Regions from separate parts of the Exiguobacterium sp. s150 genome, predicted to be linked through region 2. Evidence: predicted binding sites of a transcription regulator. Region 2 holds the regulator's gene; each other region holds the start of a gene.

Region 1 (10,557 bases), on a different contig from region 2:
ATACGACTTCGACGATTTCATCGATGACGAAGACGAAGATTGAATCGAAAACGTCTTTCCCTCATTCAGTAGGGAAAGACGTTTCAGAGTGTAGACAAAGTCATGTTTCAGTTGAACTGAAACATGACTTTGTCGTTTTCTTCAATAGCGCCATCGCAGAAAATCGCTATTTCAAGCGGTTCTATAGTTTGCTTAGATCATGGCTTTAAACAAAAAAGCTGCAGACAAGTAATTTGTCTACAGCCTGAAACGTCTTTCCCTCATTCAGTAGGGAAAGACGTTTTTTTCATGGAGCGGACGTCCGAGCGCATGCGCACGACTTCCGTCGCACCGAACCATAGTCCGACGCTCGAGAGGATGGACACGCCGCTCACCAACGCGCCGACGATAGCTGTGTCGCCAATCATCGTGGACGAGAGAACAAGGCTGAATAAGCCGAAAAACAATAACCCTCCTGCAATCGTCTTCATGACACCATCATCCTTTCTGCTTTTGTCTGACTTCAGTGTAGACGCTTAAGAACAGAAGGGGTGGGTGAATTTTGACCCGGGTTAAAAATTAGACGAGGTCGTAAATCGAATACGTCTTCCCGTTCTCAAACGGCGTATCAATCATATACTCGATCAAGACACGGGCCACGGTTTCCGGAGAACGGAGCCGGCCTTCCGCGACGTATGCCTGAAACTGTTCGACATCTTGGAAAGCGTCTTTTGACGAGGCTCGAATCGTCGCTTGCATCGATGTGTCCATCACGCCCGGATTGAACAAGGCGGCCCGGTGGTGCGTGTCGGTCAGCTCGAGGGCGAGTGTCTCCGTGAAGTGATCGAGACCGGCTTTCGTCGCGCAATACGCGCTCCAACCAGAAATCGGCCGTTTGGCGGCGCCCGACGTCACGTGAATGAACGAGACCGGTAACGTATAACGGAGCACATGGTTGGCGAGGAGCATCGGTGCGAGCAAATTCGCTTGGACGTGTGACATCAATTGGTTGGAGTCTAACTGTCCGACCTGATGAATCGGGTCAATCAGCGCCGCGTTTTGAACGACGAGGAGCGAATCGGCGCGTTCGATGAGCGGACGCATTTGTTCGAGCGCGTGGAGTAGACTCACAGAATCGGAGAGGTCGACGCTCACATGGCGGAACGGGGCATCGCCTTGCGTGCGTGAGAAGTTGACGACCTCGTAATCCCGTTTCGATAGTTCTTCGGCAATGGCGCGGCCGAGGCCGCGTGAGGCACCGGTGACTATGGCAAGTTTCATCATTTTTCCTCCTATTCATGTATCGTTTTACGATAACCGTAAAACGGACGGAAGTTCAATTTCTCATAGTACGTCTGCGATGAGGCGCTCGCAAGCATCTCGAGGCGTGTCGTCGGATAGCGTGAATGCACGTACGTCAAAAGTTGCTCCCCGAGTCCGAGTCGACGATGTGAGGCGGCGACAAGCAGTTCACAGATGTACAGGCTCACGGCCGTGTCGGTCATCCCCCGGACATACGCGACGATTAATCCGTCGACCTCGATGACATAGGCCACGTTTGAATGGTCCCAAGCCTGCCTCGTCTCATCCGAACGTACGACGAGCTGTGTCCAGCCTCCTGTCTCGTTTAATGTTTGGATTTGTTCAAAGTCCTTCTCAGTGTAGGGACGAATAAAGTAGCTCACTATAGAAACCTCCAAATGAACTGACGTGGCACATTGATGACAAGATCTAAAAAAATCATTCCCCTAAATAACGGAGGACGCAAGAGGCATAGGCGTGCTCCATGATACGATAGATGAAGATTTTTTAAGACAGGGGTGTACGTCGTGGTCGAGTTTATTTTAGGGATCCTTATCGGGTTAAGTGTAGCATTCATTGTCTATAAAATCCGTCGTCAAGTGAATCAGGCGGATGAACCGATGACCCGATTCACCGACCAAATGAAAGATGTCATTTACGTCTTTGACGTAAAACCGGTCTTTCGGTTTCGTTATATCAGTCCGTCACTTGATGACTATCTAGGAGAAGGGACGGTTGCGAAAAACTATGACGACCCGAATGACTGTTTTCATCGCATTCATCCAGATGATTATGAGCTACTTGTCCAGAAAGTGACAGGGCAGGTTAACTATGAAGAACCGATTTTGCAGCGGTGGCAAACGAATGATGGCCGTTATTTATGGTTTGAGGAGTATGCGACACCAATCTATGAAGGCGAGGAACTCGTCGCTGTGCAAGGTGTCATCCGGAATGTCGAGGCGGCCGTCACGGAACGAGAAGCGCTTGTGTATGAGAGTCGGCATGATAGTCTAACCGGTGTGTGGAATCGACGGGCGTTCGAAGAGACCGTCGATCGCTTACCGATTGCTTCCACATGCGGCGTCATTGTAATCGATTTAAACGATTTAAAGCAGGTGAATGATACGTACGGGCACTCCGCTGGCGATATGTTGCTCCAACGAGCGGCACACGTGTTGACACGAAAAAGTCCAAAAGTGTACCGGCTCGGTGGAGACGAGTTCGTCGTATTGATGACCGGTTCGGACCAGGAGTTGTCGGAACTTGTTACGGCGATTCATTTCGCATTTAAAGAAGCGGGTATATCGGCTGCGATTGGTTCTTCTTTTACAGAGGACCATACCGATTTCGTCGCCTTATACGATGAGGCGGACCAAGCCATGTATGAACGAAAACGCCGTATGAAACAAAACAACCTCACCGATCCGTTAATGGATCGGTGAGGTTGTTGTTAACTACCGCTTGCTTCTTCTTCAGTCTCTTCACTCGTCCCAAGGTTGTTCAAATACGCTTCATAGCGCGGGAGCCAGTAGCGATACGAGACAAAGACGAGCCCGGCCGTCACGGTGAACAACCCAAGCGTTGCCGGGAAGAACCAGCCTGAGACGATTCCGTCCGCGTAGGCGAGTCCAATCGGTGAGAAGACGAAGTAGACAAAAATCATCGATGCGACAAGAAGAATTGACGTCGAGATGGCGTGACGCCACGGCTTGACACGACCGAGTTCGATGCGAATCGGATTCGCCGTCGTCATCGGACGAACTTTCGCGAACAGGAGCATAATCGATGTCTCGATGACGAACAAGATGCCATAAATATGAATAAAGTTAATCCCAAGGTCAAAGCCAAACCACTGCTCGGTCCCCCAGACAAAAAAATAGTACGTGATGACATGGAACACGATAACAATTTTCGCGGCAATCGGCGGGACACGCTTCACGAGCATCCCAATCAAGACAATGACGAGAATCGGGATGTTGAAGAAGCCGGTGAAGCGACGAATCAAGTCCCAAAGCCCGTCTGGTGCATACATCAAGTTCGGGGCGACGAAGAACGAGATGAGGGCGACGAACGTCCCAAACCATTTACTGACGCGAATCAAATCTTTGTCTGATGCGTTTGGTTTAAACTTCGGTTTATAAATATCGAGCACGAACAACGTGGCGATACTGTTTAACAAGGAGTTAAACGAACTGAACACGGCCCCGAGCAAGACAGCAAGGAAGAAGCCCATCAGCCACATCGGTAACAAGTCGGCAATCAAACTCGGATAGGCGAGGTCGGCCTTGTCGACGTTTGAACCGTACAAGTGAAACGCGATAATCCCTGGAAGTAACATGAAAATCGGAACGAGCAATTTCAAGTAACCGGTGAACAAGACCCCTTTTTGTCCCTCGGCCAAGTTCTTGGCGCCGAGCGCACGTTGAATGACGTATTGATTAAGCGCCCAATAAAACAAGTTGGCGAAGATCATGCCGGTAAAGATAGACAAGAACGGAACCGAGTCGTTACTCGAACCGATAGCATTCAATTTTTCCGGATTCGACGTCGCGATTGTCTTCATTCCATCGACAAGATTGCCATCGCCGAGTGCGATGAAACCGAGTGTCGGGACGAGGAATCCGATGATGATGAGTCCAATCCCGTTCAACGTATCCGATACAGCCACGGCACGTAGTCCGCCGAAGATTGCGTAGATGGCTCCGATAATCCCGATGAACCAGATGACCATCCAGAGCGCCTGTTCGAAACTGACGCCGAGTAGTTCCGGCACATCGAATAGCTGTAAGACGGCAAGGCCGCCGGAATAGAGCATTGACGGAATGGTGACGCACATATAACCGAACAAGAACAAAAGAACCGTCAGACGGCGGACGTCCTCGTCATACCGTTGGCTCAAAAATTCAGGGATGGTCGAAATGCCGATTCCGAGGAAGCGCGGTAGTAAAAAGAGCGCCATAATAATGGCGGCGATCCCGGCTGTGACTTCCCACGCCATGGCGGACATATTGCCGGCGAACGACTGACCGTTCAAACCGATTAATTGTTCGGCGGAAAGATTTGTCAGTAATAACGAACCGGCGATGAACAGGCTGGTCAACCCACGACCCGCAAGGAAATAGTCATCGGCGCTGTCGACTTTGCCACGCGTCATGCGATACGACACGTACGCCACGAGTCCCATAAAGATGGCACCAGTAATCAATATGTAAGCGACTTGCTGAATGGTCATACGAGAGACCTCCTTCGGTTTCTTCTTATTTATAAGTATCTTCATGTAATACCCATTAAAAGTAGGTAATCATTTCCCGTTTTCTCGTCTGTAAACAAAACGTAACAAAAAAAGCCATGTGTACGAGGACACATGGCTTAAAGAAATTGAAGCATGGATGTAGCGACGGTGAAGTAAATGATTAACCCAAGATTGTCCATCAGCGTCGTGATGAACGGCCCCGAAGCGACAGCCGGGTCAAGTTTTAATCGATTAATGAGAAGTGGGATGAGCGTCCCGACAATCGTCGCCACGCTCAGTGCCGCGAAAATGGAAATCCCGACAATGATACCAATTAAGGCGTTGTCATATAGGAACGTGATGACACCGAAGATGACAATCATGCAGACGACCCCGAGGATGACCCCGGTCCCGAACTCGCGTCGCACCATCTTCATGACGTTCTTTCGATTGATCGTGCCGAGTGCAATCGAGCGGACGGCGACGACGAGTGATTGGGTCGCGGCGTTTCCAGCTGAGCCCATGACGAGTGGCATGAAGACGGCGAGGAGCACGATTGTCTCAAGCGTTTCTTCAAATCCGCCAATCGTCGAGGCGGTGATCATACCAAGGAACATCAGGCTGATAATCCAAGGCGCGCGTTTTTTGGCCGCCTCGACCGGTCCCATGTTGATGTCAGATGAACCTTTCGTCGCAGATAGTTCTTCAAAGTCTTCGGTCGTCTCGCGCTCGATCACGTCCATGACATCATCGACCGTGATGATTCCGAGTAGTTTCTCTTCATCGTCGACGACGGGAAGGGCAAGCAAGTCGTACTTTTGCACGGTCCGGGCCAAGTCTTCTTGGTCGGTGAGCACGTTCGCAGAGACGACACGTCGTCCCATAATATCGGCGATCCGAGCATCGAGCCGTGACACGATCAAATCGCGGAGCGAGACGACACCGACGAGGCGACCGGATGCATCGATCACGTACAAATAATAAATCGTTTCGGCGTCCGGTCCGAGGTCACGTAGCTCTTCGAGTGTTTCGCCGACGGTCTTATCTGCCTTTAAGACGACGAACTCCGTCGTCATGACGGCTCCGGCCGTGTCGTCCGGATAGCGCATCAAGTCTTTGACTTCTGTGGCCTCGGTCTCGTCCATCTGTTCGAACAACTCGTTCATAAAGTCGTCAGGCAATTCGTTCATCAAGTCAGCCGCATTGTCCGAGAACATGTCGTTCAAGACACGGACCGCATAAGGCCGCGGCATCTCTTGGATGAATTGCTCCTGGTCTTCGAGTTCCAACTTCTCAAATAAATCCGTGAACGCTTCCGGTGTGAGTGCTCGATAGACGAACTGGCGCTCAGGCTGCTCGAGCTCGATAAATAAATCCGCCTGTTCACCAGGGTGAAGGGTAAGGAACAAGTCGCGGAAATCGACCGGGTCCCCCTTTTGAATGAGCGCGGTCACTTGAGCTTGGTGACGCGCATGTTCTGTACGTTCGATTGCCATCGACTCACTTCCTTTTCCGTAGTAGATTCAGGTACGTCCCTATCATACAGGAAAGGAACACAAAAAAAATAATGAATTTATTTCACAATGTATACAGCGATTATACAGAGGTAAGTGATTGTGTATACTTGTGTAATGATTCACAATTGTTTTTTTCATTCAGTTTTATCGATCGTTCATTCATCTCGATGTGGAATTCGCCACGGTCCCACCGTCGGACTTACCCGTCGCGATATTGGGTAAGTTGATAATGTAAGGGTAGCAACACACCCGAAACACTAGGAGGAAGCGAGATGATAACGATGATGGATCAACAGACCTCACGGGATACTACGCTCAAACATCCAATCCACGTGTATTCAGAAATCGGTGAACTCAGGACGGTGCTGCTGAAACGTCCGGGCCGTGAACTTGAAAATTTGACCCCCGAATATTTAGAACGACTCCTCTTCGATGACATCCCACATTTGCCGGTCATCCAAAAAGAACATGACTACTTTGCGAGCGCCCTGCAAAACCGTGGCGTCGAAGTGCTGTATTTAGAAAAATTGATGGCCGAGACGTTATCGCTTCCGGGCGTAAGGGAACGGTTCGTCGCCGACATCTTGTCCGAGTCAAAGTCGAACATCAACGGATCGTATGAGACGTTGAAAGAATATTTGCTCGCCTATGACAATGAACAGTTAATCGAGACGGTCATGGCTGGGATTCGCAAGTCGGAAATCAAGCCGGAGAAACGACGTCACTTGCATGAGATGATTGAAGACACGTATCCGTTCTACCTGGATCCGATGCCGAACCTATACTTCACCCGCGACCCGGCAGCGGCCATCGGCAATGGCTTATCAATCAACCGTATGAAAGAGCCGGCGCGGCGGCGCGAATCGTTATTCACGCAATATATCATGAAGTACCATCCACGATTCGCCAAACATGACGTCCCGATTTGGTCAGACCGTGACTACCGGTTCGCGATGGAAGGCGGGGACGAACTCGTCTTGTCTAAAGAAGTCGTCGCCATCGGGATTTCCGAGCGGACGACAGCGCAAGGCATCGAGCGGGTCGCCCTTAATCTGCTCAAGCATGGCGGGACGTTTAAAAAAGTGATTGCCATCGAAATCCCCAAATCGCGAGCCTTCATGCACCTCGATACCGTCTTCACGATGGTCGACCACGACAAGTTCACGATTCATCCGTTCATCCAAGGACCGGAAGGAAAGATGAACATCTTCGAGCTGTCACTGAATCAAGACGGAGAACTTCATATCACGCAACATAGCGATTTGTTACAAGTGCTAAAAGCCGCACTCAATCTCGATGACATCGTTCTCATCCCGTGTGGCGGCGGCGATCCGATCGCGGCGGCACGGGAGCAGTGGAACGACGGATCGAACACGCTCGCCATCGCACCAGGGGTCGTCGTCACGTACGACCGAAACTATGTCTCGAACGAGCTCTTGCGTTCGGAAGGTGTCGAAGTCATCGAAATCATGTCAAGCGAGTTGTCACGCGGCCGTGGGGGCCCACGTTGCATGAGTTGCCCGATTATTCGTGAAGATATTTGACGAGGAGGAACCTGAACATGTCCACAACGTACAATGTTGATTTGGTAGGCCGTCATTTTTTATCACTCAATGCGTTTTCTCCGGACGAACTGAACTACTTGATTGATTTGTCGGCCGCGTTCAAGCGACAAAAGAAACAAGGCATCCCACATCGCGTCTGTGAAGGGAAGAATGTGGCTCTCTTGTTTGAAAAGCCGTCGACGCGGACACGGTGTGCATTCACGGTCGCAGCCGTCGACCTCGGCATGCATCCGGAATATCTCGGAAAGTCGGACATTCAGTTTGGTAAGAAAGAATCCGTTCGTGATACGGCCATCGTGCTCGGTCGCATGTTCGATGGCATCCAGTTCCGAGGCTTCGCGCATGCGACGGTCGAAGGACTCGCACGTGACGCGGGCGTCCCGGTCTGGAACGGGTTGACCGATTTGTATCACCCGACGCAAATTTTAGCCGATTTCTTGACGGTGAAAGAGCAAAAAGGCGACCTTGCCGGCATTCGGTTCGTTTACGTCGGGGACGGGCGCAATAACATGGGTAACACGTTGTTGATCGGCGGTGCAAAAGTCGGAATGGATATCCGGATTTGTGCCCCGAAATCACTCTGGCCGTCAGACGAGGTCGTCGATTACGCCCGCTCGGTCGCACAAGAGACGGGCGCGCTCATCACCCTCACAGAAAGCGTCGACGAGGCGGTCGCGAACGCGGACGTCATCTATACGGACGTCTGGGTATCGATGGGTGAAGAGGCCGAGTTCGCAGAGCGGATTCAACTGCTCCGACCGTATCAAGTGAACATGGAGATGCTCGAGAAGACAGGGAACGCAGATGTCATGTTCCTCCACTGCCTCCCGGCGTTCCACGATTTAGAGACAGAGGTGGGCCGGGCCATTTATGAAGAGTACGGCTTGGCCGAGATGGAAGTGACCGATGAAGTATTCCGGAGCCGTCATTCGTTCGTGTTTGACGAGGCCGAGAATCGGATGCACACGATTAAAGCAGTCATGGCGGCGACGCTTGTCGATACAGCGGAATGGCTCGAACGTTGAGGAGAGGGGGGGGATTTGTCCCCTTTAATGAAGCGAAAGGGATGAGTTAAATGTCTACGAAATTAGATCATGACTCAAGCGGTTCAGCTGGCGCAAATCCTAGTCCTAAAGACAAACGGTTGGGGCTCGGGGCCCTGACGGCACTCGTCGTCGGTTCGATGATCGGGGGCGGGGCGTTCAACTTGGCGGCCGACTTGGCCCAAGGTGCGAACGCGGGTGCGATTCTCATCGGCTGGGTCATCACCGGCATCGGGATCATCACACTCGGATTAAGTTTCCAAAACTTAACGATGCGGCGACCGGACCTCGACGGCGGGGTGTATAGTTATGCGCGGGCTGGCTTCGGACAGTTCGTCGGATTCAACTCGGCTTGGGGCTACTGGCTCTCCGCCTGGCTCGGAAACGTCGCGTACGCGACACTATTGTTCAGTTCGATCGGCTATTTCTTTCCAATCTTCGAAGGCGGTCAAAACATCGCCTCCATCATCGGTGCGTCCATCATGCTATGGCTCGTCCACTCCCTCATTTTGCGTGGGATTCACGAGGCGTCGATGATCAACATCATCACGACCATCGCGAAACTCGTTCCGATTTTTGCCTTCATCACCATCACGTTATTCTTCTTCAATCTCGACAACTTCACGTTCGACTTCTGGGGACAGGGCGGCTTCTCATGGAGTAGCATCCGCGATCAAGTCGTCTCGACGATGCTCGTCACGCTCTGGGTCTTTATCGGTGTCGAAGGGGCAGTCGTCTTGTCAGGACGGGCCCGGAAGCGCTCGGACGTCGGGAAGGCGACTGTCATCGGTCTACTCGGGACGCTCATCATTTACTTGCTCATCTCGATTATGTCGCTCGGTTTGTTGAATCCAGAGAACGTGGCGAACGCCACGCAACCGGCGATGGCGTACTTGCTCGAGTCGGCAGTCGGTCCTTGGGGGGCGATGCTCATCAACGGTGGGCTCGTCATCTCGGTGCTCGGGGCGTGGCTCGGTTGGACGCTCCTTGCGGCAGAGATTCCGTACGTGGCAGGGAAAGACGGTGTCTTCCCGCGTTGGTTCACGAAAGAGAATAAAAACAACGCTCCGGCGAACGCACTTTGGCTCACGAATGGTTTAATTCAACTGTTCCTGTTCACGTTTCTATTCTCGGACGCAGCGTATAACTTCGCCTTCTCGCTCGCATCGAGCGCCATCTTGATTCCATACGCGTTCTCGGCCTTCTATCAAGTGAAAGTCGCAAAAAATGGCATCGGCTACAACGCCGGTGAACGTCGGACGCGCGATCTCGTCATTGGGGCGGTCGCTTCCATCTATGGGATTTGGCTCATCTATGCGGCAGGCGTCGATTACTTGTTATTGACGACGCTCCTCTACGCACCAGGGACGTTGCTCTACGTGAAAGCGCAACGTGAGAACGGGATCAAGTCGTTGACGAAGACAGAATGGACTGTCGCCGGTATGTTGACCGTCCTCGCCATTTTAGCGATCGTCCGCATCGTCTCAGGCAACATCACAGTCTTTTGATCGGGGGAATGGACATGAAGAAACGACGCGTCGTCATCGCGCTCGGTGGCAATGCAATCCAACAAGGGAAGGATGCGACCGCGAACGCCCAAATGCGCGCGGTCGAGACGACCGCCGACGCGTTGGCGGGTCTAATTGCAGAAGGAATCGAGGTCATCATCACGCACGGCAACGGGCCCCAAGTCGGAAATTTGATGTTGCAACAAGCAGCTTCCGATAGCGAGGCGACACCGGCGATGCCCTTAGACGTCTGTGGCGCGATGACACAAGGGATGATTGGGTATTGGTTTGAGAACGCGCTGACGAAAGCGCTCCGGAAACATGGACTCGAACGGTCGGTCGCGCCACTCGTCACACGGGCCGAAGTCGATCCGAACGATAGCGCCTTCAGTCACCCGACGAAGCCGATCG
Region 2 (10,557 bases):
CGGTGAACGACTTGTCAAGATACTTGTTCAAGATGCGGTCGGCACTATCGATGAACGTGACGTGTTTGCCGTACACTTCGAACGCCTCGACGAGTTCGACACCGATATAACCGGCACCGATGACGGCGATGTTCGTCGCGTCTTTTGCCCGCTCGATGATGCGTTGGGCGTGGCCATAGTTTTTGCAGAGCTCAATCCCAGTCATCTCGATGCCAGGAAGCGTCGGGACGATCGGCCATGAACCAGTCGTGACGATCAAACGATCGAACGTGTCATACACTTCTTCCCCGGTGTCGAGGTTTTTCGCATGGACCGTCTTCGCTTCCGTGTCGATATTCAACACGTCGTGCTTCATGCGCATTGTCGCACCGAGTTCTTCGAGCTCAGTCGGTGACGCGTAGAAGAGCTCTTCCGCACGTTTGACGACACCGCCGACGTGGAGGGCGATCCCACATGAGAGGAAGCTGACGTTGTCGTTCCGCTCATACACCGTGATGTCGAGATTGTCGTGCTTGGCGAGTAATCCTTTGACTGCTGCTGTTCCTGCGTGTGTACATCCGATGACTGCGATTTTCATATGGTTGTCTCTCCTTTGAGTGTTAGGCAAGTTAGTGTTTGTGATAAATATCACATTTACTTTCTGAAATTAGTGTACTATTTCACAAGACAGTTTGACAATACCTTTGCTCAACTTTTCACGTAATTATGTCGAAAATTTGAACGCTCGTTGTGACACGAAAAAACCATCCTGTGATCAGGATGGTCAAGAGGATAGGCGTCGCTGTTTGACCCAAAGATAGGTGGCGACGCCGATATAAAGAATGAGCCCGAAGGCGTATAGACTGAATCCGATCAAGCTCCATCCCATCCCGTCCCAGCCACGGATGAAGACGAGACCAATCAAGAACAGTGTATAGCCGATTCCCCCGAGAAAGAGCGGAAACGTCAGTCTTCGCTTACGTGACGACCGTAAAAAATGAAGTGCGCAGATAAGTAAGGCCGTCGTCAAGACGCCGACTGCGATGAGCGCATCCCCGTAATATTCCCACATGACCTGTCCTCCCTGAATCGTTGATGGTCTCCTTATCTTACCACGGTGACGTCACACTTACTCGTTCAAAAAAAGCATCGCGTCCAAGAACGCGATGCTCACTTCTCATTCATCTGTTTCATCAAATCCATCTGTTCTTTCACTTGCGCTTCCTTCTCACGTCTGAGCACCCCGCGATACGTGACGCGTGAAATCGACAAGCTGATTTCATACAGGAAGAAGAGCGGTAGCGACACCATGAGGTGCGACGTCAAGTCAGGTGGCGTGATGAACGCCGCGATGACGAACAACGCGAAGTAGGCGTACTTCCGAATCTTTGATAAGAAAGACGGCGTCACGACCCCGATACGCGTCAAAAACATCGTCACGACCGGCAGTTGGAACAAGAGGCCGAACGGGATCGTGAGTTGCAAGAGGAACGTGAAGTAGTTCGACGCCCCGATGATTTGCGTCAGCCCGAGGTCTTGCCCGAGGTTCGTCGAGATGTCGAGGACGAGCGGGAACAACCAATAGTAGGCGAACGCGAGACCGACGAGGAACAAGATGAAGATGATTGGGATATAGGCGAGCGTCCCTCTCCGCTCTTTCGGATGCAGACCAGGTGCGACAAACGCCCACAGTTGATACAGTAGAAACGGACTGGCCGCGACGAGACCGATGACGAGCGCCAAATTCAAATAAATCATGAGCGGGTCCGCGACCCCAAAGGCGTTCAGCTCTAGTCCTCGTTCGACGAGGTCCGCCTGTAGATAGGCGAGCACGTATTTGACACTCGGCAAAGCGGCCAAAAAGAAGGCAAAGACGACAAATGCCGACAGCATCAGTCGTCTCCGCAGCTCTGTCAAGTGGTCGGACAGCGCCCGCTCTTGATCAGGTTGATGGTTCATGATTACTGCTCTTTCTTCTCAGAATCTTTCTTGTCTTTTTCATCATGTTCGTTCATCATACCGCTCGTGGCATTTTTGAATTCACGGAGCGTCTGGCCGGCCGCACGGCCGAACTCAGGCAACTTCTTCGGCCCGAAGATGATGAGCGCGATAATCGCGATAATGAAGAGACTTGCTCCCCCCGGAATCCCGACGACGAGTGACGATGCTAGTAATTCCATTATTGATGGACCCCCTCAGCAGATGGATAGTGTTGCATAAAGTAAATGAGCGACTGGAGTTCGATCGACAAGTCGATATGATGGACGCGGACCGTGTCCGGCACCGTAAGTCGAGCCGGCGTGAAGTTCAAAATCCCTTTGATGCCAAAGCGGACCAAGTCATCGGCGACCGGCTGCGCATAGGCGGACGGGACCGTGAGGATGGCGACATCGATTTTGTTTTGCTTCATGATCTGTTCCATCTCATCGACGTGATGAATCGGGACACCGGACATCGTCGTGCCGACTTTTGTCTCATCTGCATCGAACCCGACGACGATATGTGTGTTATTGTTTTTAAGGAAGTTATAGTTGACGAAAGCTGTCCCGAGATGACCGACCCCGACCAAGGCGACGTTCGTGATTTCGTCCTGGTTCAACGTCTTTCGGAAAAAGTCTAACAGATACTGTACGTTATAGCCATATCCCTTTTTACCGAGCGCACCGAAGTACGAAAAGTCGCGGCGAATCGTCGCCGAATCGACCTTGACCGCCTCACTCAGTTCGGCAGAAGAGACACGTTGTTTGCCTGATGAATGCAGGCTTTGGATAAACCGATAATATAGTGGCAACCGTTTGGCTGTCGCTTGCGGAATCTTTGGTTCGTTTTGACTCAACGGAAAGAGCCTCCTTTTTACGACACGTTACACACGAATCTGATTTCATACACCTTGATTGTAAACGAATTCACATGACCACTCAACGAATATACCTGAAAAGACTAAAAAATACAGTATACTAAATACAGAGAAAGGGGTTTTTTCACTTGATCCTATTGCAAGTCAACAACTTATCGAAATCATTCGGCGTCGAGCCGATTTTAGAGAACGTCAAACTCGAGATTCAAGAAGGTGAACGTGTCGCCCTCGTCGGCCGGAACGGTGCCGGCAAGTCGACGCTCCTCAAAGTCATCGCCGGGGAATATAACTACGACTCAGGCGACATCATGAAGCCAAAAGACGTCACGATCGGCTACCTCGCCCAAGACTCCGGGCTAGAATCGAGCGAGACGATCTGGAACGAAATGCTCACCGTCTTCACCGATTTAATCGAGCAAGAACAAACGCTCCGACGGATGGAGCAAGACATGGGCAGTGAACGCATCTTGAACGATGCGGACGCCTATGAACGGCTCCTCGCCGCGTATGACGAGGAACAACATACGTTCAAGGATCGGGGCGGCTATCAATATGAAGCGACGATTCGCTCGGTGCTACACGGGATGCGGTTCTATCCGGACGACTTCGAGCGTCAAATCGACACGCTTTCGGGTGGGCAACGAACGCGTCTCGCCTTGGCGAAGATGCTCCTCCAGAGCCCGGACCTCCTCATCTTGGACGAGCCGACGAACCACTTGGACATCGAGACGCTCGCGTGGCTCGAGAAGTACTTGAGCGGCTATAAAGGCGCCGTCCTCATCGTCTCCCACGACCGCTACTTCCTCGACCGGGTCGTCTCGGTCGTCTATGAGCTGTCGCGTCATCGGAGCCGTCGCTTCGTCGGCAACTATACGAAGTACCTCGAACAAAAAGCCGCCATCTATGAGCAAGAGAAGAAGCAGTTCGAGTCACAACAAGAAGAGATCGCCAAGATGCAAGACTTCATCCAACGTAACATCGCCCGCGCGACGACGACGAAGCGTGCCCAGAGCGTCCGGAAGCGACTCGAGAAGGTCGACCGGATGGATGCACCGGACGGCGACGAACGCAGCGCCGTCCTCTCGTTCACGATCAAACGCCAGAGCGGGAATGATGTGTTGAGCGGAAGCGACCTCGCCATCGGCTATGAGGAACCAATCGCTCAAAACCTGCGCTTCCAGCTGCAGCGCGGCGAATCGGTCGCCCTCGTCGGCCCGAACGGGGTCGGCAAGTCGACGCTTTTGAAAGTGTTGACGAAACAACAGCCGGCGCTCACCGGCGACATCCGTTACGGTACCGGCGTCGAGATCGGCTACTACGACCAGGAGCAACAGAATCTGTCTGATAAGAACCGCGTCATCGACGAGATTTGGAACGACTGGCCGCTCATGCGCGAGCAAGACGTACGGAGCCTGCTCGGCCAGTTCCTCTTCAGTGGGGACGACGTCATGAAACGTGTCCACGAACTGTCAGGCGGTGAACGGGCCCGCTTGACGCTCGCAAAGCTGAAGCTCGAGCAGCCGAACTTGCTCATCTTGGACGAGCCGACGAACCACTTGGACCTCGACTCGAAGATGATTCTCGAGAACGCGCTCCTCGACTATCCCGGCACCATCCTGTTCGTCTCGCACGATCGGTACTTCATCGACCGGCTCGCCACGCGGGTCCTCGAGATCACGCCGAACGGGATCGACGAGTACCTCGGTGATTACTCGTACTACGTCGAGAAGAAAGAAGAACTCGAAGAACTGGCCCGGCTCGCACGCGTTGAGACGAAACAAGTCGTCGTCAAAAAGCAACGGGCCGACAAGGAACAACAACGTGAGGAGCGTCGAATGAAACAGCGCATCGAAGAGATCGAGCTCACGATTGAACAGCACGAGGCGCGCCTCGAAGAGATTGAACAGCTCCTTTGCGAGCCGGACGTCTTCAACGACTTCGCGCGGGCACAGGAGCTATCGAGCGAGTCCGACGCGACGAAAGAGTCAATCACGGCACTGTATGCGGAATGGGAGGAGCTCCATTCATGATGCGGTCCCGTGCGCTGCGGATCGACTGGTTGCATGCGTTTTTGACCGGTCTCGCCTTCATCGTGCCGACCGGGACTGAATTCGTGTCCGAGCTCATCCGTGGAGAATCGACGATCGTCCCGACAATCGTGTTTTACTTCTTGCCCGTCGTCATCGGCTTCATCATCCAGACGTGGAGCGGCATCTTCATCAGTCTCCTGAGTGGATTGCTCATGAGCACGCTCTTCATCCGCCTCGTCGTCTGGCCGGTCGACGTGACGGTGCATAGCTTTTATGCACCCGGGTCGGTCTGGTTCCACTTCTATCAAACGACACTGTTCATGTGGGTGCTCGCGCTCCTCGTTTTCATCGTGAGCCGCGTGAATATGTGGTATAAACAGAAAAAACATCGTCCAGAAGCATGAAAAAGGGAAGCGTTCTCCTCGAATGGAGTCCGCTTCCCTTTTTGTTTAGAAATAACGCAGTGGCAAGAAGCCGCGCGTATGGAAGTCGAGTTTCGTGCCGTCTTCGGTGATGAAGAAGACGTATTCGTTCGTGTCGACGTCACGGACGAACACTTTGTAAAATGTCATCGCTTCTTCCCGGTTCGTCACGTAGCGTGCTTCATGGGTCGAGATGACTTGGGCGAACAGCTGTTGCTCATCGAACTCGGCGATGAGCGATTCGAACTGCGCCGCCTCTTCCTCGGTCGCCTCGCGTCCCGGGAAAAGTTCGTAGTAGGCGTCGCTCGCCTTCGGTTGAATCCCTAAGTTGCGATCGACGACGAGGACGCTCTCGATGTCTTGGTCGTCCATGTTCTTATACCCATACAGCGCTTCGACGAGCGTGTTCTCGCCCGTGACCCGGCTGATGCCTTCAAGCGATTCGGCCCCGGTGAGCGAACGCACACGCGTCGCTTCCGGCACGATTTCTTCTTGATAGGCGATATTATAGGCGCGGATAATCTCTCGTACTTGCAAAAACGTCGCGACGACGAGCAGTACGACGAGCCCGCCAATGATGATGCGTTTCGTCATGTCTCTATTTCCCCCTAGACTGTCATGCTCTCTTCTAAGGATAACCCAGGAACCGCATTCATCGCTAGTGTATCGCGCTTCCCGCGCACATACGCGTGATGTCCCGCGACCCCAATCATGCCGGCGTTGTCCCCACAAAGCGCGAGCGGCGGGATGACGAGGCGGATGCCTTCTTGGTCAGCCGCTGCCTGTAGCGCGGCCCGCAGGCCACGGTTGGCCGCGACACCACCGGCGACGAGGAGTTGTTTCGCACCTTTCTCGTTCACGGCACGAATCGCCTTCTCGACGAGCACTTCGACGACACTCGCTTGGAAGCTTGCCGCCAAGTTCTCCGGGATAATCGTCTCGCCCCGTTGCTCGGCGTTATGCACGGCGTTGATGACCGATGACTTCAGCCCGCTGAAACTAAAATCGAAGCTGCCTGGCTCGAGTCGGACGCGTGGGAACTTGTACGTGTCTTCCCCGCTCGCCGCGAGACGGTCGATGGCCGGTCCGCCTGGATAAGGGAGGCTCAGCGTCCGGGCGACTTTGTCGTACGCCTCACCGGCCGCATCGTCACGCGTCTCACCGATGACTTCGAAGACGCCATGTTCTGGCATATAGACGAGCTCGGTATGACCACCTGAGACGACGAGGCAGACGAGCGGAAAGTCCATCTCTTCGACGAGGTCGTTCGCATAAATATGCCCGGCGATATGGTGCACCCCGATGAGCGGTTTGTTGTGGGCGAACGCGAGCGCTTTAGCGGCACTGATGCCGACGAGGAGCGCTCCGACGAGTCCAGGACCTTGCGTGACCGCGACGGCGTCGACGTCTTGCATCGTCACACCGGCTTCATTGAGGGCATCGTCGATGACGTACGTGATTCGCTCGACGTGATGGCGCGAGGCAACCTCGGGCACGACGCCGCCGAACCGTTTATGGCTTTCAATCTGTGACGAGACGACGTTTGATAAGAGTGTCTTGCCGTCCTTCACGAGGGCGACCGACGTCTCATCACAGCTCGACTCGATCGCCAAGATGAGTGATGTGTTCATTCGGTTTCACTTCCTAACTTCGCCCAGTAAATCAAGGCGTCTTCATTGTTGTCTTGATAGTAGCGTTTGCGACGACCGGCGCACTCGAAGCCGAACTGCTCGTACAGCTTCTGAGCGCCGACGTTCGAGACACGCACCTCGAGCGTGAGCGCGGCGAGCGATTGCGCACGGGCGTACGTGACGAGCGCGTGAAGTAGCTGGTTTCCGACACCCTGTCCCCGATATTCCGGTAAGACGGCGATGTTCGTGATGTGTCCCTCGTCAACGATTTTCCATACCCCGGCAAAGCCGATGACACGACGATCATGAACGGCGACGAAATAGATGGCTTGCTCGTTTCGAAGCATCTCATTCATGAACGCTTCTTTCGTCCACGGAATCGCGAACGAGGCTTCTTCAACGGCCGTCACTTCTTCGACGTCAAGCCACGTCATGCGGCGGATGGTGATGTCAGCCATGATTTTGTCCCTCGAGCCATTTCGCCTCCGCCTCAGCGAGACGCAAATATTCCGGCTCAAACGCGTGGACGTCCGATGTCTCTTCTCCGAGTGCAACGAGATCGCTCGCGCGTCCATAGCAGTGGGCGGCTGGCGCTTCTGTATAGGAATAGTTTGCTAAGACGTCTCGGAACGGTTCGACGTCACCGACAACGACGAACTCCCCTTTCATATGTGTCTCGAGCCATGTCTCGACGGACGCATGCGTATCTGGGGTGAGTGGTTCATTATGCTGGTAATGTCCGATATAGGCGTTCCCGCGTCGTGCGTCGATGAGCGACACGACTGGGCGTTCTGTGTTCGGGGCTGCCGCCATGAGACGGAGGGCCGAGACGCCGACGAGCGGGATGTGGAGCGTATAGGCGAGCGTCTTTGCCGTCGTCACCCCGATGCGGATGCCCGTGTACGAGCCCGGTCCGGTCGTGACGATGACGCGCTCAAGTTCAGCTGGTGTCCATTTGACGGCTGCCATGAGCTGCTCAATCATCGGCATGAGCGTGACGGCGTGGTTCTTCGATACCATGACCGTTGCCTCGGCTTGAATCGTGCCATTTTCACTGAGCGCGACTGACAGTCGTGTCGTCGCCGTATCAATCATCAACTGTTTCATGCGAGCACCTCCTGGACGATTGTCTCGTACTTCTGTCCGACCGGTGCAAACGTCAGCCGTCGTTCTTCATCCCCAACACGCTCAATGGTGATGGCGAGCCGTTCAGTCGGAAGCGACGACTCGATCAAGTTCGACCATTCGACGATGGCGACACCGTCCCCGTTGATGTATTCTTCAAGACCGATGTCGTCCCCGGTGTCCTCGAGACGGTAGACGTCCATATGGTAGAGCGGTAAGCGCCCTTGGTATTGCTTCATGATCGTGAACGTCGGGCTGTTGACGTTCCGTTTCACGCCGAGTCCTTTACCGAACCCTTGTGTGAACGTCGTCTTGCCGGCACCAAGGTCCCCGTTCAATGTTATGACCGTTCCGGCCGTGACACGTGCGGCGAGTTTTTCCGCCACCGCTTGTGTCTCAGCCGCGGAATGGGTAATCAATGTATACATGAATGTTTCTCCTTTAGTGGTTGTCGCGATACGTACTCATTGTACACTCCATTTTAGACAAAAAAAAACACGAAACGTTATCGTTTCGCTATCTCATTTAAAAATTGGTTGCGGGGGCTGGATTTGAACCAACGACCTTCGGGTTATGAGCCCGACGAGCTACCAGACTGCTCCACCCCGCGACGACGTATGAAATTAAATAAAAATTGGTTGCGGGGGCCGGATTTGAACCGACGACCTTCGGGTTATGAGCCCGACGAGCTACCAGACTGCTCCACCCCGCGATGGTTTGAATTGTTTCGACATCCTCTATAATAAGTGAAGTAGTTATATAATGCAACCTTTTTCTTCATGTTTTTTCAGAATTGGAATCGGGAACATTTAAAAGAGTCTAATTTATTAGAGAAAAGGAGCGCGACCGTCATGTCGAAATGGGGCAATCGCTTTAAAAAATGGTTCTTTTCTGAGCTCGATGCGTCCGTCTATTTCCATACTGTCCCGTTCATCCCGAACGAGACCGTCCACGGGACTTTGCGTGTGATGAACACGACGACACACGTCGTCCGACTAAAAGAGTTGACGCTCAATTTCCTGACGACGTTCAAAGACATCACGCTCGAAGGAAACGAGTTCAATCGTGAAGCCGACATTCAAGAAGTGCCAATCAGTTTATCGGCCGTTCTCGAATCGGGTGCCGAAGAGCATATCCCGTTCACGTTCGATTTGACGATGTACGCCCCTTCGACTGCCGGCGCGCCTTACAGTGTCGAAGCGACCGTTTGGGACACCGATGGGAAACGGGTCTGGTTCGATGTCATCGAGAAAGTCGAAGTCGAGCCGCTCCCTGCCTTAAAACGTTTACTTGAGGCGACTGAGCACGCTGGTCTCGAGCTCATGTTCACCCGTAACGTGATCGACCCGATTGGCGAAGAGCGGCCGTATCCGTTTGTCGAGAAGTATGGCTTTAAGCCGATCGGCGACTGGGCTGACGAGTTCGAGGTCGTTAAATCATTTTGGCGCATCGATGAAGATGGGGTCGACGTCTATTATTGGCTCGATAATATCGAGAAACAACGAACGCTCGATTCCATCGCCAACGATGTCACGATGCGCCATCGCTCGCTCACGTGGGAACAGCTCGAACGTGAGCAAGACAGACTCGGCCTCGGCATCCAAGAGACGTTACGCAGCCACCGTTCTTCATGAGCGGTGGTTTTCAATCGTCCATACATCGTTACTCGTCGAGACGATTGTTTGAAACTTCTCGCGCTGCGGATGCATGAACAGGTCGTATTGGAGCCGACGCTCGTCGTGTGACGCCTTTAAATACGCCAGGTCCATTCCCCGTTGTTGCACGTCGCGTACAGAACGTCGCGCAAACTCAGTGTCGCTATCGGTATATAGATAAACCGATACATCCCACCAATCCGATCCAAGGAACGCGACGCTCATGCCTTCGATGATCGTGATCCGTTTTGCCGGATCAATCCACGTTCGTTCAAGGTATGGGACGTCAATCGTGAAGAAACCGATGCCTTCACGTACCATGCGGACGTCACGCTCTAGCGATAATAGATGGTGTGCGGACGGATGACAGGCCGTCATCTTATAGTGATGCGCCTGTCCATCGACCGTGTAATCGAGCATGGCACTCTTTCGTAACATCGAGTCCGTGATATATGGGTCGGTATTGATGTAGTTCACGTCCCCGAGGCGCTCACGTAGCGCATCTGCGAATATCGTCTTCCCAGCACCCCCGTGTCCTGAGATGGCGATAATCGTGCGCTCCTCTCGTTCGGCCTGGGTAACTATCCTATCAATCAATTCATTCATAATGCTCCCCCTTTTGGTACACTTCATATAGAAAGGAAGTGTACCAAGTCTATGTCAACTTGTCCATTTTGTCATCCACAGCTAGATCCGTCCCAGACGATTGTCGCCGAGAATGAGACATGCTACTTCTTGATGCACGAACGTGAACAAGACGTGCTTGTCGGCTCTGGCGTCATCGTCCCGAAACAGCATCGCGCAACGACATTCGAGCTTACACCTTTAGAATGGAACGATACATATGCGTTACTTCAC
Region 3 (10,557 bases), on a different contig from region 2:
GAGTGGGTTGCCGATGGCGATGACGGTCTGTCCTGGCTTCAACTCGCCGGACTTACCGATATTGATGACGGCTGGCACGTCGGCCGCATCGACTTTCAAGACGGCCAAGTCATACGTCGCATCACTGCCCATAAGTGTCGCATCCGCCGTCTTCCCATCGTTAAACGTGACCGTCAATCGGTCAGCCCCGTTGACGACGTGATGGTTCGTGACGATATATGCAGCGTCGCCTTCTTTTTTATAGATGACCCCAGAGCCGACACCGGCCTCGACCGACTGGCTCGAGAAACCTTGCGTCGCGAAATTGTTCACGGTCACGACGGCCGGTTGCGCGGCAGCGACGGCATCCGTCACCGACGTGTCCCCGACGTTCGAGGACGTCTGAAGCGGTGTCCCTTCCGAGGTGACGGCCGTATCGTTCACGTTCGACACCGGTTGGTCGAGAAACGGGAACGCGACCGCCCCGGTCACGAGCGCCCCGATGACCCCTCCGACAAATCCCGGGAACATCCGTCCGAGGAAGGACGGTCTCGCCGGCCGTTCCACTCGCGGTGGTTCGGGCGAACGTGTCGATGACCCGATTTCCGTGTCGAGCCATTCGTCGCGTCGTTTATCTTCAGGTGTGTGATCATTTCGTTCCATATTGATTCATCTCCTCAATGATGTTTCCTCTAATCTCTATGTTGATTATAATCGGAACCGATCCGCTCATCGAGAATTGACGGAGCGTTTACAAGATTCTTCACAATTTGCGTCAATGTGTTAGACGATGATATTTCGTAGCGAACCAATCCCCGAGATGGATACCTCGACCGTGTCGCCTGTCTGTAAATAGACAGGTGGTTTCATCCCATGGCCGACACCAGCAGGCGTTCCGGTCGCGATGATGTCCCCGGCTTCGAGCGTCATTCCTTTTGACAGCGTCCGAATCAATTCTTCAATCGGCCGAATCATGTCGGCGGTCGTGCCGGCTTGTCGAAGTTCCCCGTTCACGGTCGTCTCGATCGTGAGCGGGAATGAGAGCTCGTCCGGTGTGACGACGTAAGGGCCAATCGGACAGAACGTATCAAACGACTTGCCGCGGAAGAATTGGACGTGTTGTTTTTGCACGTCTCGCGCCGTAATGTCGTTTAAGACCGTGTAGCCGAAGATGTGTTCCTCGACGTGTTCGATATCGCGGCCCGACTTGCCGATAATGACGGCAAGCTCCCCTTCATAATCGAGCTGGTCGGTCAGCTCCGGATGTCGTTCGACGACTGCGTCTGGACCGACGACCGATGTCGGCGCCTTCGTGAAGATGACGAGCTTCCCGGCCCCTGCCGTGTCCATCTCTTTCACGTGTTCTTCGTAATTCTTTCCGATACAGATGACGTTTTTGAGCGGACGGTACGGTGCGAGCAGTTTGACCGATTCGAGCGGATAGCGCGGTGCGACGTCTAGGTCGACGTCTGGCTCGAACTCACGGGCGATGACTTCTAACAATGCGTTCGTATGTAATTGATTACTGACGTCATACACGTTCGTCCCTTCGACGATCCCAATCGCTACTTCCCCGTCACGTTCATATGTACACCATTTCATGTAAATTCCCCCTTTTTTATGAGTATACAAAAAATCGAGGCGATTCGCCCCGATCACACTTTGTTCAAAAAAATGATGCGCTGATTGCTCGAACCTCGAAACCGGAGCGATCGGTCCTTTAGGGACTCGATGAATTTCCCGTCGACGAGCACGTCGGCTTGATTGAGCACGTCCGTCACGTGTTCGTCATTCATCTGTTCAAGTAACTCAAGCGTATACCCGGTATAAACCCAAACGTTTTTTGCCAATCGCTTGCAGCCCCGAACGAGAGCCGCCAACTCTTTCGGTTGCATAAACGGTTCACCGCCTGAAACGGTAACCCCGTCCCACCCAGACACTTGGATCTGTTCTAGAAGTGTCTCAACTGACACCTCTTCCCCGCCGGCTGGATTCCATGACTCCGGGTTGTGACAGCCTCGGCAGTGATGCGGGCAGCCCGCTGTAAAGACGACGGTACGGATTCCCGGCCCGTCGACGACCGAATCTTCAATGACGGATAGGACGCGCATCATGTTTCACCCTCGCTCGTTCTTCTTCCCGTTTTGCCGAGTTCCATCGATCCATTGTGCCGACCAAATATCCTGTGATACGGCGAATACGCTCAATTTGCTCGGACTCCCCGCAAGTCGGGCATGCTTCATCAATGATGCCTTCAAGTCCGCAATTCCCACAACGATCGACCGGGTGATTGATCGACCCATAGCCAATGTCATGTTTACGCATCAGTCTAACGATTGCCTCGACGGCTTCCGAATTATGGGCAAGGGAACCATCGACTTCGACATACGTGATATGGCCAGCGTCACAAAGGGCATGGTAAGGCGCCTCAATTCTAATTTTTTCACGAATCGAGACATCTTTATAGACTGGCACGTGGAACGAGTTCGTGTAGAACGCGCGGTCAGTCACGCCTTCAATCATCCCGAACGCTTCCTGATCTTTCACGACGAACTTGCCGGACAACCCTTCCGCCGGGGTCGCAAGGAGCGAGAAGTTTAGATCATATCGGTCGGCCGCTTCTTTCACCCGCTCGGCTAGATGCGTCACGATCTCTAGGCCAAGTCGTTCAGCTTCTCGCGACTCGGCATGGGTCGACCCCAATAGAACCTGTAACGTCTCGGCCAGCCCGATAAAACCGACCGAGAGTGTACCTTGCTTCAATACGTCGCGGACCTCGTCATCCGGAGCGAGCGTCTCGCCGCCACGCCAAACATGTTGTGCGTAAAGGAAACGGAATTCATCGGCTCGGCGTTTGCACTGGTATTCGAACCGGTCGCGTAATTGCTCGATTGCGATGTCGAAATAGTCGTTGAGCATACGATAGAACGCTTTGATGTCAGATGAAACGAGGGCCATCTTTACCAAGTTCAGTGTCGAGAACGACAAGTTTCCCCGTCCGATCGACGTCTCAGCGCCGTGCCGATTGCCCATCACGCGTGTCCGGCAACCCATATAGGCGACCTCGGACTCCGGCGTACCGTCATTGTATTGCGCGTTGAACGGGGCGTCGATGAAGGAAAAGTTCGGGAACAGCCGCTTCCCTGTCACTCGACAAGCGAGTTTGAACAAGTCGATGTTTGGGTCTCCCTCATGGAAGTTGACGCCTTCTTTTACTTTAAAAATTTGAATCGGGAAGATCGGTGTCTCGCCATTCCCGAGACCGCGTTCGGTCGCGCGTAACAGTTCCCGAATAAAAATTCGGCCCCATCGTGACGTATCCGTCCCATAGTTGATGGAAACGAACGGAACTTGCCCACCGCCACGGGAATGCATCGAGTTGGCGTTGTGGATGAACGCCTCGCACGCTTGATACGTCGCCGTAATCGTCTCTTCTTCCGCAATCGTACGCATCTCGGTGTCCGTCAACTCGACCGGGAGATGACGGAGTCGTTCGAGGTGACGTTCATACGTCTTCTCCACATAGGGAGCTAAATCAACGTCAAACATTGGGAACGCCTGTCCTCCGTGCTGCATGTTCTGGTTCGCCTGAAGGATAATCGAGGCGAGTGCCATCGCCGACCGGATGTCTTTCGGGGGCCGAATCGTCCCATGTCCGGTGTGAAAGCCGTTCATTAGCAAGTCACCGAGCGGAATTTGGCAACACGTCGTTGAGCCCGTCACGTAATAGTCTGCATCGTGAATGTATAAAAAATTATCGGCGACCGCACGTCGCGAGCGTTCGGACAACAAGTACGTCGTCGCGAGTTCTTTTGACACTTCCGAGGACAAGCGAGCCAGCTTCCCGAGCGGCGACTTGCCGTCCACGTTCGCGTTTTCTTGGACCAAATCCTGGTCAGGGAGGACACAGACATCTTCATACAATCGAATTAAATTCACCCTGCAACACCTCACTATATATTGAATCCATTCGCTGTAAACAGCGAACTAATCATCTATATATAGATTATGTCACGTTCGCAGGCATTTATGCGGGACGACTTTGTGACATCTTTATAGGGCAAACATGACAAAAAACAGCCGAACCCTAGGCAGGGACTCGACTGTTACGATTCGTGATATAAGTCATACTTCTTTAGCAGGTTTGACGATCGTCAACTCGACTTCTTCTGACTCTTGGGCTTCCCGCAATCCTTTCGCGTTCAACCACGTATAGATGGCCCCCATGAACAAGGCACCTCCGATGATGTTTCCGAACGTCGCCGGAACCAAGTTGTGAATCGCCCCGGCGAAACTGATTGTCTCTGGGTGCGGGACGACGAGCGTGAGCGCGAACAAAACGAAATTCGCGATGACATGATCGAATCCTGAAGCGAAGAAGACCGCGACTAGGAAGATCATCGAGAAGATTTGCGCAAATTCATTTTTCATTTGTTTCGGCAAGAAAATCGCCAGGCAAACCATCCAGTTACAGAAGATGGCACGGAAGAAAATCTCGACCGTCGTATGGTGCATCTTGCTCTCGACGACGGCGAACAACCAGTTGTTCATCCCAAGTTCTTGAATGATTCCGGTCGGGGCAAGCAATATGGCGAACAAAATTCCGCCGACTGCATTCCCAACAAAGCACAATAACCAGACGAGCATCGTATCACTGAGCGTCGTATATCCGCGCAACGTCGACGTCGTGAAGTACATCGTATTCCCCGTGAACAGCTCAGCTCCCCCATAAATGATCATGACGAGTGCGATCCCGAACGAAAAGCCGCCAATGAGCGTCGTGAACGGCGAATCAAGCAGATACATGCCATTGACGACTTTTAGTGTGAAGATGGCGGCGAACCCGATAAAGATCCCGGCGAGCATCGCCCGTAAAAAGTATTCCATTGGCCGATAATGAATCATGTGCGATGACGCCTGGGCTTTCTTCCGTAATGATTCAAGTGCATGGATTTCCATTGATGCCATGTCACAAACCCTTCTTTCTGTTTGAATGAACCTTTATAATAAGAACGAACATGTGAAATCATTAACAATATAAGCCCGAATCCAATAAATTGCAATCGACCTTAGACCATGTTGACACATTTTTCACATCGTAATCGTTTACATATGTCGGATTTGTGACGAAAAAAACGACCCTTCGCAAAGGGTCGTTCGATCGAGCTTATTCTTTGTCTTCAGACTTCTCTTCAGACTCTTCCGAAGATGCTTCAGCCGACACTTCTTCAGTCGCTTCAGTTTCACCTTCTTGCGTAGTATCTGTGTCTGCTTCAAGCTCTTCAAGTGATACCGGCTCATTAACCGATGCGATTTGAAGTTCGCCATCCGAGACAACCTCGTAGTCTTTGTTTTCTGGAATGTCCGCTACCGTCACCGAGTCACCGATGCCAAGTTCAGATACATCGAGTTCGATGCGCTCTGGAATGTTGGCAGGTGTGGCCGATACCGTGACTTTATAGAGCGTTTGTGCCAAGAAGCCGCCTTCTTTGACACCTTTCGCGTCGCCGACGAGCGTGACGTCCGCTTCGACTTCTGTTGCTTCGTCCATCTTCACGGCCATGAACTCGACGTGCTTATACTCGTTCGTGAACGGGTCAACTTCTGTCCCGTGAACGAGCGTGTTCACTTTCTTGCCGTCGATGTTGAGTTCGATCAAGGCGTTATCACCATGCTCACGAAGGATTTTACGAAGTGCCATCTCTTCAAACGCGACTGGTGTGCTCTCGACTTTGTAGCCGTAAACGACACCTAGCACTTTTCCTTCTTTGCGTAAGTTTGCACGGACCGATCGTGGTCGTAACTCTCGTTTCGTTACATTAAGCTTGTCTGCCATAATCTTTTCCCCCTACTGGTTAATGGATCATGTCTACATCTTGAGGGTGAGGCAGTGAAAGAGCCACCTCTCAACCTCGATGCGTTGAGCGACATGTGTATAATGTTCCCACGTCACGCATCGGGTAAACGTTACAGACCGTTAAAAAAGATTACAACGTTGTCACATGACACGCTTAAACAGTTTCTCAAGTTCGTACGTACTCCATTTAACAAGGATTGGGCGACCGTGCGGACACGTGTAAGGCGACGCTGTCTCCGACAAGTCGTGAATCAGTTGGCGCATCATCTCGACGTTCAACGGATGGTTCGCTTTAATCGAACGTTTGCATGCCATCAAAATGGACGCCTCCTCGCGATATTTGGCAAGGTCAATCGAACGATCGCGAATCGCCATCTCGACTAAATCCCGAACCGTTCCTTCAAGGTCGTGTTGCGGATACCACGTCGGAATCTCTCGGACGAGGAACGTGTTCCCCCCGAACGGCTCGAGTTGAATCCCGGCCTCTTCTAAGAGCGGCAGCACTTCTTCGATGGCGAGCGCTTCTTGCTGGGTGAATTCGAGCGTGAGCGGTAACAAGAGTAGCTGGTACTCTTTCCCCGGATTCCCGAGTTGTTCATAGAACAGTTCATACTTGATCCGTTCTTGCGCGGCGTGCTGGTCGATGACGTACATGCCGTCCTCGCCGCCACAGACGATATAACTCGCGTGTAATTGCCCGATGACGTCGAGCTCGGGGAGCCGCTCCTTCTTCTGTTTCATCGGGGTGGCCTCCGAATCAGGCTCGTGCCTCGGCGAGACTTCCTTGTTCAAAGGCGTTGGTGCCCACTGGCTCGGCGACGTGATCGGTTCACGTGGTATCGGGTAGTTCCATGCCGGCTCTTCTTTCACTTCAGGCGAGCGCTCGACGGTAAAGTCGAGTCGCGCTTGTTCCGTCTGGGCGCGTTCCACTTTCGGTTTCGGTTGGACCGTCGGGATGAGGCGTTGCTCACGAAGCGTCAGTTGGACCGTGTCTCGAATCAATTGACATAACTCTTTTTCTTTTGAGAGCCGGACTTCGCGCTTCGTCGGGTGAACGTTGACATCGATCAACATCGGGTCCATGTTCACTTCGAGCACAGCGATGGGGTAACGGCCGATCGGGAGTAGCGTGTGATAGCCTTCGAGGACGCTTTGGGTGAGGGCGAAGTTTTTGATGCTGCGTCCGTTCAAGATGAGCGTCACGTATTGTTTATTCGAACGGGTCACTTCCGGACGGACGAGATACGCGCTCAAACTATAGTCGTTCGTCTTGCTCGACGCCGTCACGATTTGAGAGGCGACTTGGCGTCCATAGATGGCGAGCATCACTTGTTTAAGGTCACCGTTTCCGTTCGTCCGCAACAACTCCTTGTCTTCATGATAGGCTGCAAGACGAACCTCCGGATGAGACAGGGCGATACGATTCAACGTATCCGTGATGCTCGCGAGTTCGGTCGCCGATGTCTTCAAATATTTCAACCGGGCCGGCGTATTGTAAAACAGCTGGCTGACCGTGATCTCCGTTCCGACGTTCATTGCCGCAGGCTTCGTCTCGGTCAAGACCCCTCCCTCGAGCGTCATCTCAAATCCGACCTCTTCAGCGCGGCGTGACTTGAGCGTAACGTGGCTAACCGAGGCAATCGACGCGAGGGCCTCGCCTCGGAAACCGAGCGTTCGGATGCGGAACAAGTCATGCTCGTCGCGAATCTTGCTCGTCGCGTGACGGAGAAAAGCGCGCGGTGCGTCATCTTCATAAAATCCGTGTCCGTTATCCCGGACTTTGATGAGCCGAATCCCGGCCTCGACGAGCTCGACCTCAATCTTCGTCGCGCCGGCGTCAATCGCATTCTCAACGAGTTCTTTGACGACCGAGGCGGGTCGCTCGACCACCTCGCCCGCCGCGATTCGGTTGGCTAACTGTTCAGGGAGTTCTTGAATGATTCCCATCGTCTCATCCTTTCTTCGCAGCTTGTTGTAGCGCATAGAGCGCCTGCATCGCCTCAATCGGATTCATGGCGAGTAAATCGAGCGCGAGCAGTTCGTCTGTTAAACTGTCCGATTTCTCGAACAAGGACAGCTGGGCCACATCCGTCTCACTTGTCGGGCGTGTTTCTCGCTTCGCTTCATCCGGCGCCGGTTCGGCTTCGAGGTGCTCTAAAATGGACCGGGCCCGGTCAATCAAATCTGCCGGCAAGTCGGCCAACTCGGCGACGTGAATCCCATACGATTTATCCGCCTTGCCTGGGTGGACCTCGTGCAAGAAGACGACGCGACCATCACGTTCGACTGCGCGGACGTGCACGTTCTCTAGCGTCGAGATCGTCTGTTCCAACACGGTCAACTCGTGATAGTGGGTCGAGAAGAGCGTCTTCGCGCCGATCGTGGCCGCGATATATTCCACGATCGCTTGCGCGAGCGCCATCCCGTCATACGTCGACGTCCCGCGTCCAATCTCATCGAGCAAGATGAGGCTATGTTCCGTCGCTTCCGTGACGGCTTGACGTGTCTCGGTCATCTCGACCATGAACGTCGACTGGCCGCTGACTAAATCGTCGGCTGCCCCGATTCGCGTGAAGATACGGTCGAACAATGGGAGCTCGGCCGCTTCGGCCGGGACGAACGAACCGATCTGATGCATGATGGCGATGAGTGCGAATTGACGCATGTACGTCGACTTACCGGACATGTTCGGTCCCGTGATGAGGAGCATCCGCCGCGAGTCGTCAAGCGTCAAGTCGTTCGCGACGTACTCGCCGCGCCCGAGCACCGTCTCGATGACAGGATGGCGGCCGCGGTCGATTTGAACATGTTTCGCCGTCGTCGGGCGAACGTAATCCCGTTTTTCGGCGACGATGGCGAGACTGAGCAAGACGTCGAGTTCACTGAGCGAACGGGCAAGCCGCTGCAACGGTTTCGTCTCGCGCTTGACCTCGTCTCGAAGTGCCACGAACAAGTCATACTCGAGCGTGCAACTCTTCTCTTCGGCCCCAAGAATGAGCGCCTCTTTTTCTTTTAATTCCGGTGTGACGTAACGCTCGGCGTTCGTTAGGGTCTGTTTCCGTTCATACCGCCCTTCCTCGAGCAGCTTCGCGTTCGCTTTCGTGACTTCAAGATAGTAACCGAACACACGGTTATAACCGATTTTGAGCGACTTGATTCCGGTCGCAAGACGCTCTTGTTGTTCAAGGTTGGCAATCCACGTCTTCCCGTTCGCTTTCGCTTCGAGCAGTTCGTCGAGCTCGCTCGAATACCCTTCTCGAATCATGCCGCCTTCCTTCGTCGAGATGGGCGGTGCGTCGACGAGCGCTCGGTGAAGCAATTCCGCTAATTCCTCAAACGAATCGAGTTCCGCATCAATTTGACGAAGCCTTGACGCCGTCACCGCTTGTAACAGGGCGCGCACGTCCGGGATGCGGGATAACGTATCGCGCAACTGCACGAGGTCGCGGGCGTTTGCCGTCCCGTATCCGACCTTGGCGACGAGACGCTCGATATCGTATACGTACTTCAACTGCTCGCGGAGTTGGTCACGTAACATGAAGTCGTCTAACAAGTTTTCGACCGCATCGAGTCGCGCTTCTATCGCCCCTTCCGTATAGAGCGGTTGTTCGAGCCAACGTTTTAATAGTCGCCCTCCCATCGCGGTCGTCGTCTCATCTAACAGGGCGAGGAGCGACCCTTTCCGTTCCCCGGAACGGGCCGAGCGGAACAATTCCAAGTTTCGGGCCGTGTTGGCGTCAAGCTGCATGTGCTGCTCGACTTCATAGGCAACGGCAGGTTGCAAGTGGTCGAGCGAACGTTTTTGTGTTCGTGTCAAATATGCGTATAGCAAGGCGAACGCGTCTCGTTGCGCCTCGTCTCTAGCGTCAACGGCCAAGTCGCTATCGATCCGGTCGGTTTGAACCGAGAGTGGGATCCCGAGCGGTGCCAACACGTCCTTCAAACGTTCGTCCGAGACGAGCACCTCGTTCGGGAGTAGCCCTTCCATCTCACGACGTACGGCTTCACGTGTCGGGAGAGTCGTGAGCCAAGATTCACCTGTCGTCACATCGCCGCGTGCCACCCCGTAGCCGAGTGGATGGTTCGTCACCGCGACAAGATAGCGGTTCTCCTTGTCACCGAGGGCGGCCATATACGTCCCAGGTGTGATCACTTGGATGACTTCCCGTTTGACGAGCCCTTTCGTTGCTTTTGGATCTTCCATCTGTTCGCAGATGGCGACGTTAAAACCTTTCTCAATCAATTGCTCAATGTAGATAGCGGCCGAGTGATGAGGAACCCCACACATTGGAATAGGATGTTCCGCGTTCTTCCCGTTCTTCGATGTGAGCGTCAATTCGAGTTCTTTCGCTACGATTTGCGCGTCTTCAAAGAACAGCTCATAAAAATCGCCAAGTCGATAGAACAAAAAGGCGTCTGGATGGTCCGCCTTGATTGAGAAGTATTGTTTCATCATCGGGGTTTGATGTATGATTTCCATTTTTTTCACCTCTAGAAATTAGAACAGCTGACCAGAGGCCAGCTGTTTGTTAGTATCCGCAGCCGCCGCGTGATTTCTCGGCCGCCATGCCACTTCCTGTTTTACCAGCGAGTACGTCGCCGTCTGTCGATTCGATGATGCGGTCGGTCACTGAGTTCGCAAGCGTCACCGTCACGTATTGAAGCAGGTCGTTCACCTCAACTTGCGTCTCTTGGAACGCTTGGACGACCGGGATCGCGTC

What was found. Region 2 encodes Rex, which represses fermentation and respiration genes when NADH is low (regulators of the CRP and FNR family bind a similar motif). Its sites were predicted from a motif close to TTGTGAAATATTTCACAA; they were not measured.
Region 1: arcA (arginine deiminase) is a predicted target of Rex. The motif match lies at 6,138-6,155, and genes of this name have one in related genera.
Region 3: KNP76_RS00055 (formate/nitrite transporter family protein) is a predicted target of Rex. The motif match lies at 4,998-5,015, and genes of this name have one in related genera.

The regions. Positions count from the first base shown of each region.
Region 1 is NZ_JACSMC010000011.1:45,675-56,231, reverse strand. Features, by position in the region: gene KNP76_RS07500 (hypothetical protein) at 1-43, shown strand, start outside; gene KNP76_RS07495 (hypothetical protein) at 261-470, opposite strand; gene KNP76_RS07490 (SDR family NAD(P)-dependent oxidoreductase) at 559-1,260, opposite strand; gene KNP76_RS07485 (GNAT family N-acetyltransferase) at 1,272-1,664, opposite strand; gene KNP76_RS07480 (GGDEF domain-containing protein) at 1,809-2,723, shown strand; gene KNP76_RS07475 (solute:sodium symporter family transporter) at 2,732-4,513, opposite strand; gene mgtE (magnesium transporter) at 4,651-6,009, opposite strand; gene arcA (arginine deiminase) at 6,312-7,574, shown strand; gene argF (ornithine carbamoyltransferase) at 7,592-8,620, shown strand; gene arcD (arginine-ornithine antiporter) at 8,671-10,146, shown strand; gene arcC (carbamate kinase) at 10,161-10,557, shown strand, end outside.
Region 2 is NZ_JACSMC010000014.1:1,570-12,126, reverse strand. Features, by position in the region: gene KNP76_RS08445 (FAD-dependent oxidoreductase) at 1-577, opposite strand, end outside; gene KNP76_RS08440 (YesK family protein) at 764-1,051, opposite strand; gene tatC (twin-arginine translocase subunit TatC) at 1,150-1,938, opposite strand; gene tatA (twin-arginine translocase TatA/TatE family subunit) at 1,941-2,159, opposite strand; gene KNP76_RS08425 (redox-sensing transcriptional repressor Rex) at 2,159-2,815, opposite strand; gene KNP76_RS08420 (ABC-F family ATP-binding cassette domain-containing protein) at 2,965-4,866, shown strand; gene KNP76_RS08415 (hypothetical protein) at 4,863-5,270, shown strand; gene KNP76_RS08410 (hypothetical protein) at 5,316-5,882, opposite strand; gene tsaD (tRNA (adenosine(37)-N6)-threonylcarbamoyltransferase complex transferase subunit TsaD) at 5,897-6,919, opposite strand; gene rimI (ribosomal protein S18-alanine N-acetyltransferase) at 6,916-7,377, opposite strand; gene tsaB (tRNA (adenosine(37)-N6)-threonylcarbamoyltransferase complex dimerization subunit type 1 TsaB) at 7,370-8,026, opposite strand; gene tsaE (tRNA (adenosine(37)-N6)-threonylcarbamoyltransferase complex ATPase subunit type 1 TsaE) at 8,023-8,472, opposite strand; tRNA gene KNP76_RS08385 (tRNA-Met) at 8,578-8,654, opposite strand; tRNA gene KNP76_RS08380 (tRNA-Met) at 8,680-8,756, opposite strand; gene KNP76_RS08375 (sporulation protein) at 8,896-9,678, shown strand; gene KNP76_RS08370 (uridine kinase family protein) at 9,673-10,305, opposite strand; gene KNP76_RS08365 (HIT family protein) at 10,357-10,557, shown strand, end outside.
Region 3 is NZ_JACSMC010000001.1:6,953-17,509, forward strand. Features, by position in the region: gene KNP76_RS00035 (S1C family serine protease) at 1-642, opposite strand, end outside; gene KNP76_RS00040 (fumarylacetoacetate hydrolase family protein) at 763-1,581, opposite strand; gene nrdG (anaerobic ribonucleoside-triphosphate reductase activating protein) at 1,635-2,090, opposite strand; gene KNP76_RS00050 (anaerobic ribonucleoside triphosphate reductase) at 2,068-3,918, opposite strand; gene KNP76_RS00055 (formate/nitrite transporter family protein) at 4,105-4,938, opposite strand; gene KNP76_RS00060 (50S ribosomal protein L25/general stress protein Ctc) at 5,147-5,815, opposite strand; gene mutL (DNA mismatch repair endonuclease MutL) at 5,978-7,783, opposite strand; gene mutS (DNA mismatch repair protein MutS) at 7,788-10,316, opposite strand; gene KNP76_RS00075 (YlbF/YmcA family competence regulator) at 10,366-10,557, opposite strand, start outside.